DNA from 3 places in the Rothia amarae genome. Region 2 is predicted to be linked to each of the others. Evidence: predicted binding sites of a transcription regulator. Region 2 holds the regulator's gene; each other region holds the start of a gene.
The links. The regulator LexA, encoded in region 2, represses DNA repair genes until DNA is damaged. The targets are predictions, from matches to a motif close to TCGAACANNTGTTCGA.
Positions count from the first base shown of each region.

Region 1 (3,283 bases), on a different contig from region 2:
AGAACTTACTTTTAGCCCATATAGAGTTACGGTTTCTTCGGTCCATGTTCGAAGTTCTGGCACAGTGAAATGAAGCGGGTATTCGCTTCGTCTTCACCAATACTGACGCGTACACCCTCGGTACCAAAAGCTCGCACAGACAGTGCGACTTCCTCGGCTCGTCGAGCAAACTCAGGAGAGTGCTCGCCCAATGCCAGCCACACGAAATTAGCGCGGGTCTCAGGAATCCACCAACCTAAATCTTCAAGCGCTTTTTTGACTCGCTCTCTCTCAGAAACTAAGTGCCGCACCCGATCCATCACTACATCGTGGTGCTTTACCGAGGCGATAGCAGCCTCTTCCGCCAGAGAAGTCACTGCAAAAGGAGTAGCGGCAACGCGAAGATACTGGGTTATCTCCGGGTGAGAAATTGAATAGCCCACACGCAACCCAGCCAAGCCCTGGGCTTTAGAGAAAGTACGCAACACTACGACGTTGGTGTAGTCGGGGTAAATGTCCAAACCGTTGACCGGAGGTTCTTCACCCTCTGGAATTTCTGAGGCGGAGCAGAACTCGAAGTAAGCCTCATCAATTACTACCACCACGTGGGAAGGAACTTTCTCTAGGAAATCCCGTACCTGGGTTTCGGTAAGCGCCGGACCAGTAGGGTTGTTAGGAGTACAGAGAAGAATGACGCGGGTGTGCTCAGTGATAGCCGCCAGCATTGCTTCTAAATCATGTGAACCGTCAGCTTTATTGGGAACCTGGATACTTTCAGCACCGGCTAGCCCCACACAAATAGGATATGCCTCGAACGAGCGCCACGCGTAGATAACCTCGTCTTTCTTACCGTCGTCCTGGGCGCCAGCGAAAGTAGAAAGAATCTGGATGAGCGCGCCCAAGCTCCCACCACCAGTCACAATATCCTCTGGATCAACACCTAGCTGTTCGCCCAGAACCCCACGCAAACGAGTGGAGAGGGGATCCGGGTAGCGATGCACAGTATCAAACTGGGAAAGAATGTCAGCAACTTCTGGTACAGGTCCCCAGGGGTTCTCATTCGAAGAAAGTTTGAACTGCTCCAGCCCCTCTACCGCTACAGGAGGCTTGCCCGCTGCGTATTTAGGCAGCCGGTCAAAAACCGGGCGGGGAGAAGGATTCAGCTTACTTTCCGTTTCAAGATATGCATTTACATCAGTCATGGTTCTCATCATAGTTGTTCTAGCTCACACAGTCTCTACCCTTATATGAGTTCTCGCTTGTTGCTTTCAGTATGGCATTTCTCTTAATTTTTAGAAGCTATATTCTAATACTGATACATATTTTAGAATTTATGTTCTATTCTTAAGGCATGAAAGCAGTGATTCTCGCGCGCCTCACTTCCCCAGCGCCCGCAACTTACCCCACCGCCGACGTCCGCGTGCCCGCAGGGTTCCCCTCCCCCGCCCAGGACTATTCAGCAACCACCTTGGATTTAAACGAGGTTCTCATTCATGATCGAGCAGCAACTTTCATTCTGCGCGTTTACGGAGATTCCATGGTGGATGCAGGAATCTCAGATGGGGACGAAATTATCGTAGATCGATCCCTTGAACCTCATGAGGGCGCCATCGTCGTCGCAGCATTAGACGGGGAATTCACCGTCAAAAGATTCCGCCGCAGCCCCGACGGTCAAGGCTGGCTACTTCCCGAAAATCCCGCCTACCCCGCTATCCCCATCTCTGAATACGCAGATTTTATGATTTTTGGAGTAGTAACGAGGTGCCTTCACCATGTGGGCTAAAGCCCTCTCTGCTAAGGATTTTCAAAACCACCCTCCGCCCGCCATCCTTCACGCCCAGAACCAGAGTTCGATATCCTGCCAACCCAGCAGTCCTCCATCCTTGGTTCTCCCCGAACATAAGCCTCAGCTACTCTACTTCCACGTCGACATCAACTCTTGCTATGCCTCCTGCGAGCGCATTCTCGACCCTTCATTGAACGGCAAGCCTGTAGTAGTGCTCTCTAATAACGACGGTTGCATGGTGGCGCTCTCAGCAGAGGCAAAAGCAATGGGTTACCGGCTGGGGGAACCCTGGTTCAAGGTAAAAGAAGGAGCTGAAGCGCGAGGGGTTATTGCCCGGTCGTCGAATTATGAGTTATACGGCGACATTAGTAACCGGGTAATGGAGGTTTTGCGCGAGTATGCCCAGGGGTTTGAGCAATATAGCATTGACGAGGCGTTTCTGACGGTTCGTCTATCTACTCGCCAAGCCGCGCATATTGCCCGGTGCATCAAGGACGATATTGCAAGACGCATCGGCGTGCCGGTGTGTGTAGGGGTTGCTGCTACTAAAACTTTGGCCAAACTCAGCAATAAGACCGCTAAGAATGTTCCCCGCCTGGGCGGGGTATGTGTGTGGAATCTACTGCCCTCTGGACGCCGTGCCCATCTTTTCCACCATTTACCGGTGGATCAGCTATGGGGAGTTGCCTCAAGGACTCGCAAGAAATTAGCCAGCATGGGAATTATTTCTATCGGAGATTTAGCGACCGCCGATCTTTCTACTATTCGTAAACGGTTCTCTATAGTGCTCATGCGCACGGTATTAGAGTTGCGGGGGACGTCCTGCATCCCCTTAGAACCAGTGCGGAAATTTAAAGATCAGTTGATTTATTCAAGATCGTTCTCTTACCCCATTGTTGATCGAGAAGATATGGCTCAGGTAATGAGTGTTTATGCGCAAAGGGCTTCTAAGAGATTAGTTCGCGATGGACAGCAGGCGAAACTTTTGACTGCTTTTTGCGCTACAAGTTTTTACGGGAAGAACATGGTTTTCCCTACCTCCGCGGTCACGTTACAGGCACGAACCGCTGACCCCGCAGTGCTGACTAAAGCAGCGCTTACTCTATTAGATCGTACCGATTTTGATGGTCCCCGTTATGCAAGGGCGGGGATTATGCTGACGGATCTCGCTCCGGAGGATTCCTCTATTGCATTTGAGATGTTTCAGTACAGTCATGAAAGAAGAAACGTTGCCTCTCTGATTTCTCAGGTGGAAGAAAAATGCGGGGAGGGATCACTCGGCTTAGGCAGAGCGGGCTTCACTCGTAAACCGGTGTGGGAGATGAAGAGAGAGCTTCTCTCGCGCCGAGGAACGACACACTGGGATGAACTAGTGAGAGCTTCCGTACGCTAGCGGGGATTTCATCAACGCATCGACCTGCCAGATACCAAGAAATTACTTTTATTCGAAAGAATTTTTACTTTACACCAAAACTTTTTCAGGGAATAATGAACACCATGACATCTCAACAGAAAAAG
Region 1 covers NZ_JBHUCN010000015.1:48,604-51,886, reverse strand. Annotated here, with positions in the region: gene ACFR81_RS09945 (histidinol-phosphate transaminase) at 27-1,181, opposite strand; gene ACFR81_RS09940 (LexA family protein) at 1,331-1,762, shown strand; gene ACFR81_RS09935 (Y-family DNA polymerase) at 1,752-3,158, shown strand; gene ACFR81_RS09930 (glutathione S-transferase C-terminal domain-containing protein) at 3,263-3,283, shown strand, end outside.
Region 1: ACFR81_RS09940 (LexA family protein) is a predicted target of LexA. The motif match lies at 1,305-1,320, and genes of this name have one in related genera.

Region 2 (3,283 bases):
TTCAGCCACTTCTCGAGTAATAGCTTCTACAACCTCAACCGGCATAGGGTGCGTATTCTCGTTGACATTCAGGGTGACCGGCACGTCCAACATAGGAGCACCATAGGGAGAACGCCCTCGCAGGTCTTCTCGGAGAGGTAAATTTTCAAGATTTTCCATAGCTTCAGTCACAGCTAAAGTCTAACGAGCTTGACCCATCGATGCTCTTATTTCTCAGCGTATAGAGGAATTTCTAACCGTTGCCCCGCATCGATAGAACTCCCCTTCAAATCATTAATTTCGATGATCTGTTGTACGACGTCGCGAGTATCAGCAGAAGTTTCAACTTCTAACGCAATATCCCATAGAGTTTGCCCACCCTGGACGGTAATTTCCTGCGTAACCACGCTGGAGGCTCCCTCTTTCCCTGCATGAGCTTCTGAAGGGTTAATAAGTGCGATGGCTCCCAGCACTATAAGCGCAGCTAATGTGATCAACGGCAATCCCCTGAAGAGAAGCTTTCCTCGGCGCGTAAGTTTCCAGCGCGGTGAAGGCTTAGAAGAAACCTTTTGTTGCGGACGAATTGGGGTGGAGCGGCGGGTAGAAGTCAATCGTTTGGGTGCCGCATGAGGCGAAAGCGAATATGCGCTCATGTGAACTCTCCTTTTGAGTGATGTGTGAGGCCCTTCGAACATTTGATTCGAATATCTGTTCGAAGGTCGTATATATGTTCTATCAGATAATTCGAACATAGTCGAGATTTATTAGAACAAATGTTTGGTTTTCGATGGGATTTGCATTAAAGTTGAGGGAAAGCACACCCTCTTTCTCGAACATGCAAGTTCTCTACATATTCTGCTGAGGGGGTCTGACAAGATAAGCATCAAGGAGAAACACTGTGAGCGACATCAAGAACCACGCTGACCCGAGCGCAAGCCCCGCAGCGCGCCGTCCGCTCACTGCGCGTCAACAGAAAATCCTCACGGCTATCTCGGAGGAAATCGAAACGCGCGGATACCCTCCTTCTATGCGAGAAATCGGAGACATCGTCGGGCTGGCTTCGCTGTCCTCGGTGACGCACCAGCTCAACCGTCTGGAAGAGTTGGGGTACATCAGACGTGATCCCAAACGACCTCGCGCTCTTGAAATTCTTAACGAGGAAGCTACCGAAGGAAAAACTGCTCCCACTGAATCGTTCGCTCAGCTCATTCAATTACCTCAGTTTGACCAGTCATCTGCCGAGACAGCGACCGTTCCTTTGGTAGGTCGAATCGCCGCTGGTGGCCCCATCACTGCCGAGCAGTCCATTGAAGATGTCATGACTCTCCCCCGCCAAATTGTAGGTAATGGAGAACTCTTCATGTTGCGCGTCAAGGGAGATTCAATGGTAGATGCCGCGATCTGCGATGGTGACTGGGTAGTAGTCCGCACCCAAAATACCGCCAACAATGGCGACATCGTGGCTGCGCTCTTGGACGATGAGGCAACGGTAAAGACGTTTCGCCAGCGAGATGGGCATACCTGGTTGTTGCCACAGAACACTCAATATGAGCCCATTCTTGGAGATCAAGCAACAATCATGGGCAAGGTAGTTTCGGTTCTCAGAAGCCTCTAATATATTTTTCAACCGCACAATGCGGGGCGCGAATTGAGTATTCGCGCCCCGCTTTGAGGTTAAATCAACGGACTTCCCCGTTCATTCCAGAGACTATTCTTTATTCACCGATGCTGCTAATCGTTCCAAAGCACCGATGACAATTTCAGTACGTTGCGTCGTCCAAAACGGCGGTAGCGCTCGCACAATATACGAACCGTAGCGTTGGGTTGCTATGCGTGAATCCAGAACAGCGACGACGCCGCGGTCCCCCACCGAACGAATCAATCGTCCGGCCCCCTGAGCCATGCGGATAGCCGCATGATAAGCAGAAACAGCCATAAAACCGTTTCCGCCATTCTGTGCAACGGCACGGGTGCGTGCGGCAGACAGCGGATCGTCGGGCCGAGGAAACGGAATGCGATCCATCATCACTAGTCGACACGAATCACCGGGTACATCAACGCCTTGCCAGAGGCTCATGGTGCCAAAGAGACAGGAATTAACATCCTCTGAAAATTCTTTCACCAAAGCGCGCAGAGAGGACTCCCCCTGCACCAAAATATTCAAATCGGTATGTTCGCGCACGTACTCTGCAGCTAATTCGGCTGCTCGTTTGGACGAAAATAAACCGAGCGCGCCGCCGCGGGATGCTTCTACTAACTCCACTACTCGCTGGAGCTGTTCTTCGGAAATACCACGCCCAGGTTTGGGCAAGTCGGAGGCTAGATATAGAACTCCCTGTTTGGGGTAATCAAAGGGAGACCCCACGTCGATACCCTCCCAGCGCGGTGCGCCCTGGCCCTGCAACCCGAGGGCGCCTGCAGCAGCATCGAATGACTCACCTACGGTGAGAGTTGCCGAGGTAAGAACCGCAGTTCTACCGTCAAATAATCCTTCGCGTAAGCGCCCCGCTACTGAAAGCGGTGCTACGTTCAAGGTCGCAGGATCAGAATCATCGGCAGCTATGTATCCCCGTCCTGGTTCCCAGGACCCCTGGCGGGATACCCATACCACCTCGTGTTCATCATTGACACCCAGCATTCGTTCGGCAAGTTCTAGCACCTCAGTGACTTTGGCGCGTGCCATCTGTCTGCCAGCGTCCGTATCTTTAGAATCTGACTTGGTGTCAGAAAGGGCCGCGCGAGCAGAATCTCGTACTGCCTGTAGTGCTGATGCAACTCGCGGCGGTAACCCCTTGGGCAGCAATTCGGCAGGCACACCATCGAGAGCCTGGTCCAATGCCCGTCCGGCTTGTTCAAGAGGTTCATGGCTAGCCTTGGTATGCTTGCGAATAGACCTCGCTGCTGAAGAAATCATCAGTGGAGAGAGTGCACCTGTCACCGCGCCGGTCACCCGATCAGCAAGCTCATGGGCCTCATCAATAATCACGACTTCATGCTCGGGCAAAACGCCGATACCTTCAAAAGCGTTAATGGCTAGTAAGGCATGATTGGTAATCACAATGTCGGATTCAGATGCCCGGGCACGAGCTAACTCGCTAAAGCAAGAATCCACCAAAGGACACCGCTTACCTAAGCATTCTGCAGAAGAGACAGAAACCTGCCGCCACGCGCGATCCGATACACCAGGCATCAACTCATCGCGGTCACCGGTATCTGTAGTGTCCACCCATTTCCGCAAACGTAAAATTTCTTCGCCGAGTTTTCCCGTAGAACCCGTGGAAGTATCCATGTCAAAAAGGGTTTC
Region 2 covers NZ_JBHUCN010000014.1:111,733-115,015, reverse strand. Annotated here, with positions in the region: gene ACFR81_RS09485 (histidinol-phosphate transaminase) at 1-171, opposite strand, end outside; gene ACFR81_RS09480 (LysM peptidoglycan-binding domain-containing protein) at 207-632, opposite strand; gene lexA (transcriptional repressor LexA) at 878-1,594, shown strand; gene ACFR81_RS09470 (ATP-dependent DNA helicase) at 1,688-3,283, opposite strand, start outside.

Region 3 (3,283 bases), on a different contig from region 2:
AGTCCGACGTCGAGCAGGAACTGCAGACGGGCATCAATTTCGCGCAGTACGAGTTCAGCGATCTTTGCTTCACGATCGTTGAGTTCGAGTTTGCGCATGAAGGTGAGGGACTCGCGCATGGGCATACCTGTAACGTCTGCAATCGATTTTCCACCCACTAGCACAGCCAAAATGGTGGGGTTGAGACGAGCGCCATTACAGGCTTCACAGGCGACATTGCGCATGTACTGCTCGTAACGGTCCTTCGACCAGTCAGACTCGGTTTCCTCGTGTTTGCGCTTGATGTAGGCGTAGACGCCTTCAAAGCCCGAAGTGTAGCGGCGTTCGCGGCCGAAACGGTTCTTGTAAGAAACCGTCACTTTGAAGTCTTTGCCGTTGAGTACGGCTTTCTTCGCTCTCGCGGGGAGGTCTTTCCACGGGGTGTTGAGGTCAAACCCTACCTCTTTACCCAAGCCTTTAAGCAGGCGTAGCCAGTATTCGGTAGTGGCTTTACCCTGCGACCAGGGAGCGATAGCGCCTTCACCCAGTGTCAAATCTGCGTTAGGAATAACGAGTTCTTCATCGACCTGCAACTTGGAGCCTATGCCGTCACACGCCGAACAGGCGCCAAAAGGTGAGTTGAAAGAGAAAGCGCGCGGCTCAATCTCATCAATCTGCAACGGGTGGTTATTGGGGCAGGAAAGATTTTCGCTGAACGTCCGAACGCGTTCGGGTGAATCTGCAGGTTCATCCACTAAATCCACCATGACGCGACCGTCTGCAAGTTTCAGAGCGGTTTCGATGGAGTCGGTGAGGCGCTGATGTACAGATTCTTTGATGACCAGGCGATCTACTACCACCTCGATGGTGTGCTTATACTGCTTTTCAAGCCTAGGCGGTTCGGAGAGCTGAATGGTTTCGCCATCTACGCGCGCACGCGAATATCCCTGTAACGCAAGATCTTTAAACAGATCAACGAATTCGCCCTTACGCGCGGATATAACGGGAGCGAGCACCTGCAGTTTGGTGCGCTCAGGCAAACTCATGAGCTGATCGACAATCTGCTGGGGAGTTTGCTGCGTAATTTCCTCACCGCATTCAGGACAGTGCGGGCGACCAATGCGCGACCATAGCAGGCGCATGTAGTCGTAAATCTCGGTAATAGTACCCACGGTAGAACGAGGGTTCTTAGAGGTGGACTTCTGATCGATGGAAACAGCCGGGGATAGACCTTCGATGAAGTCGACGTCGGGCTTATCTACCTGCCCCAAAAACATGCGGGCATAGGATGAGAGCGACTCAACGTATCGACGCTGTCCTTCAGCAAAAATGGTGTCAAAAGCCAAAGATGATTTGCCTGAACCCGAAAGTCCGGTGAAAACCACCATAGCGTTACGAGGAATTGTGAGGTCCACATTCTTCAAATTATTCTCGCGAGCGCCTTGTACGTGAATGTGAGTGAGGTCCTGTACGCCGGTTTGAGCAGGAGCTTTAGCCATCATGGTCCTTTGACTGTGGGGAATCAGTGTCTTGAGCAAACAGCTCACTTCGAAGATATATTCTAGTACGAAATAGTGGCCCAGTTGAGTTGGTTTTTTCGGCTGTTGGCTTATTTGTTCTCTCAGCTCGTCGGCAGTACTAGTGTGCTCTGGAGTTTGTTTATCTGCACAATTATCATTGAGCTATGAATACTCCCGCAGGAAACCTGATTGTTGACCATCCCCGCTATACGATTCGTTCCATTTCTGTGTCTGATATGGATAATAATGTTTATCTTTTGACCTCTAAGCAGAGTGGCGAGCAAGTTTTGATTGACGCCGCAGATCAGTTTGAGCAGATTAAGGAGTTTGTTCGAGCTGCGGCAGAAGAAGATGCTCCTAATACACATTCCACATCGTTGAAAGATGTTTTGACAACCCACGGGCATTGGGATCATATTCGTGCGCTCAAAGATGTTTCTTCTCATTACTCGGCGACTACTGTGGCGGGTCAGATGGACGCCGGAGCTATTGCTGAGCAGGAGAAAGTTGAGGTGGAGCGTACCCTACTCGGAGATGAAGAGCTGACCTATGATTCCTGGATTCTTCAGACCATCCATTTGACTGGACATACTCCGGGTTCTATTGCCTTTGTTTTGGATGATGAAGACGAAGCTTACCCCACCGTTATTTTCACCGGTGATTCGTTGTTTCCTGGCGGCGTCGGCAAGACTAACTCTCCCGAAGATTTTCAGAGCCTGCTTCACGATGTAAAAACCAAGATCTTCGACCGTTTCGATGATTCGACAGTTGTGCTCCCGGGGCATGGTAATGCCACTACGTTGGGTGTTGACCGCGGGAACCTTGAAGAATGGGAAGAACGCGGCTGGTAAAACGCTTTAGTTCTTCACAGATAAACGGAGAAAATAAGGGCTTCCGCTCAAATGAGCGGGAGCCCTTATTTCTATCTTTGTGAACCTTTTTCAGTTGCGTAAAAGGCTTAGGAGAGACCGTACATGTTGCCGTTCTCGTCGAAGCCCATCTGACCTGCTGCAGGGGTCTTTGCCAAACCGGGCATGGTACGCATGGTGCCGCAGATGGCGTAAACGTATCCTGCGCCAGCAGCCAAACGTACTTCACGAACAGGAAGAGTCCAGCCGGTGGGTGCACCCTTGAGTGAAGGATCGGATGAGATGGAGAGGTGGGTCTTTGCAATAACTACGGGGAGATCGCCAAAGCCGAGCTCTTCGAAGCGCTTGAGCTGCTTCTTCGCTGCGGGAGCAACCTCGATGCCGTCAGCACCGTAAACCTTGGTTGCAACCTTCTCAATCTTGGTTTCCAGTGAGTCAGAGTCTTCGTAGGTGTAGACCAAGTCGCTCTTGTCGTCACATGCTTCGACAACAGCTTCAGCAAGCTCGGTGACACCTGCGCCACCTTCTGCAACACCGCGGTGGATAGCGACGCGAGCGCCAGCTTCCTCTGCGATTTCGCGGATGGCGTCGTGTTCTGAGTCGAAGTCGGTGGGGAATGCGTTGATAGCAACAACCGGCTGAACACCGAAGCTACGAACGATTTCGATGTGCTTCTGGAGGTTAGCTGCGCCTGCCTTAACGTCTGAAGGTGATTCCTTGAGCATGTCTTCTGGAAGGGGCTTGCCGGGGGTGATTTTGTAGAGGCCGGAGTGAGACTTCAGCGCACGTACGGTGACAACCAGAACTGCAGCGTTAGGCTTCAGACCGGACTTGCGGCACTTGACGTTGAAGAAGCGCTCTGCGCCCATGTCTGCGCCGAAGCCTGCTTCGGTAATCACATAGTCGGAGTGTTCC
Region 3 covers NZ_JBHUCN010000005.1:62,019-65,301, forward strand. Annotated here, with positions in the region: gene uvrA (excinuclease ABC subunit UvrA) at 1-1,478, opposite strand, end outside; gene ACFR81_RS01700 (MBL fold metallo-hydrolase) at 1,664-2,350, shown strand; gene ACFR81_RS01705 (formate--tetrahydrofolate ligase) at 2,458-3,283, opposite strand, start outside.
Region 3: uvrA (excinuclease ABC subunit UvrA) is a predicted target of LexA. The motif match lies at 1,528-1,543, and genes of this name have one in related genera.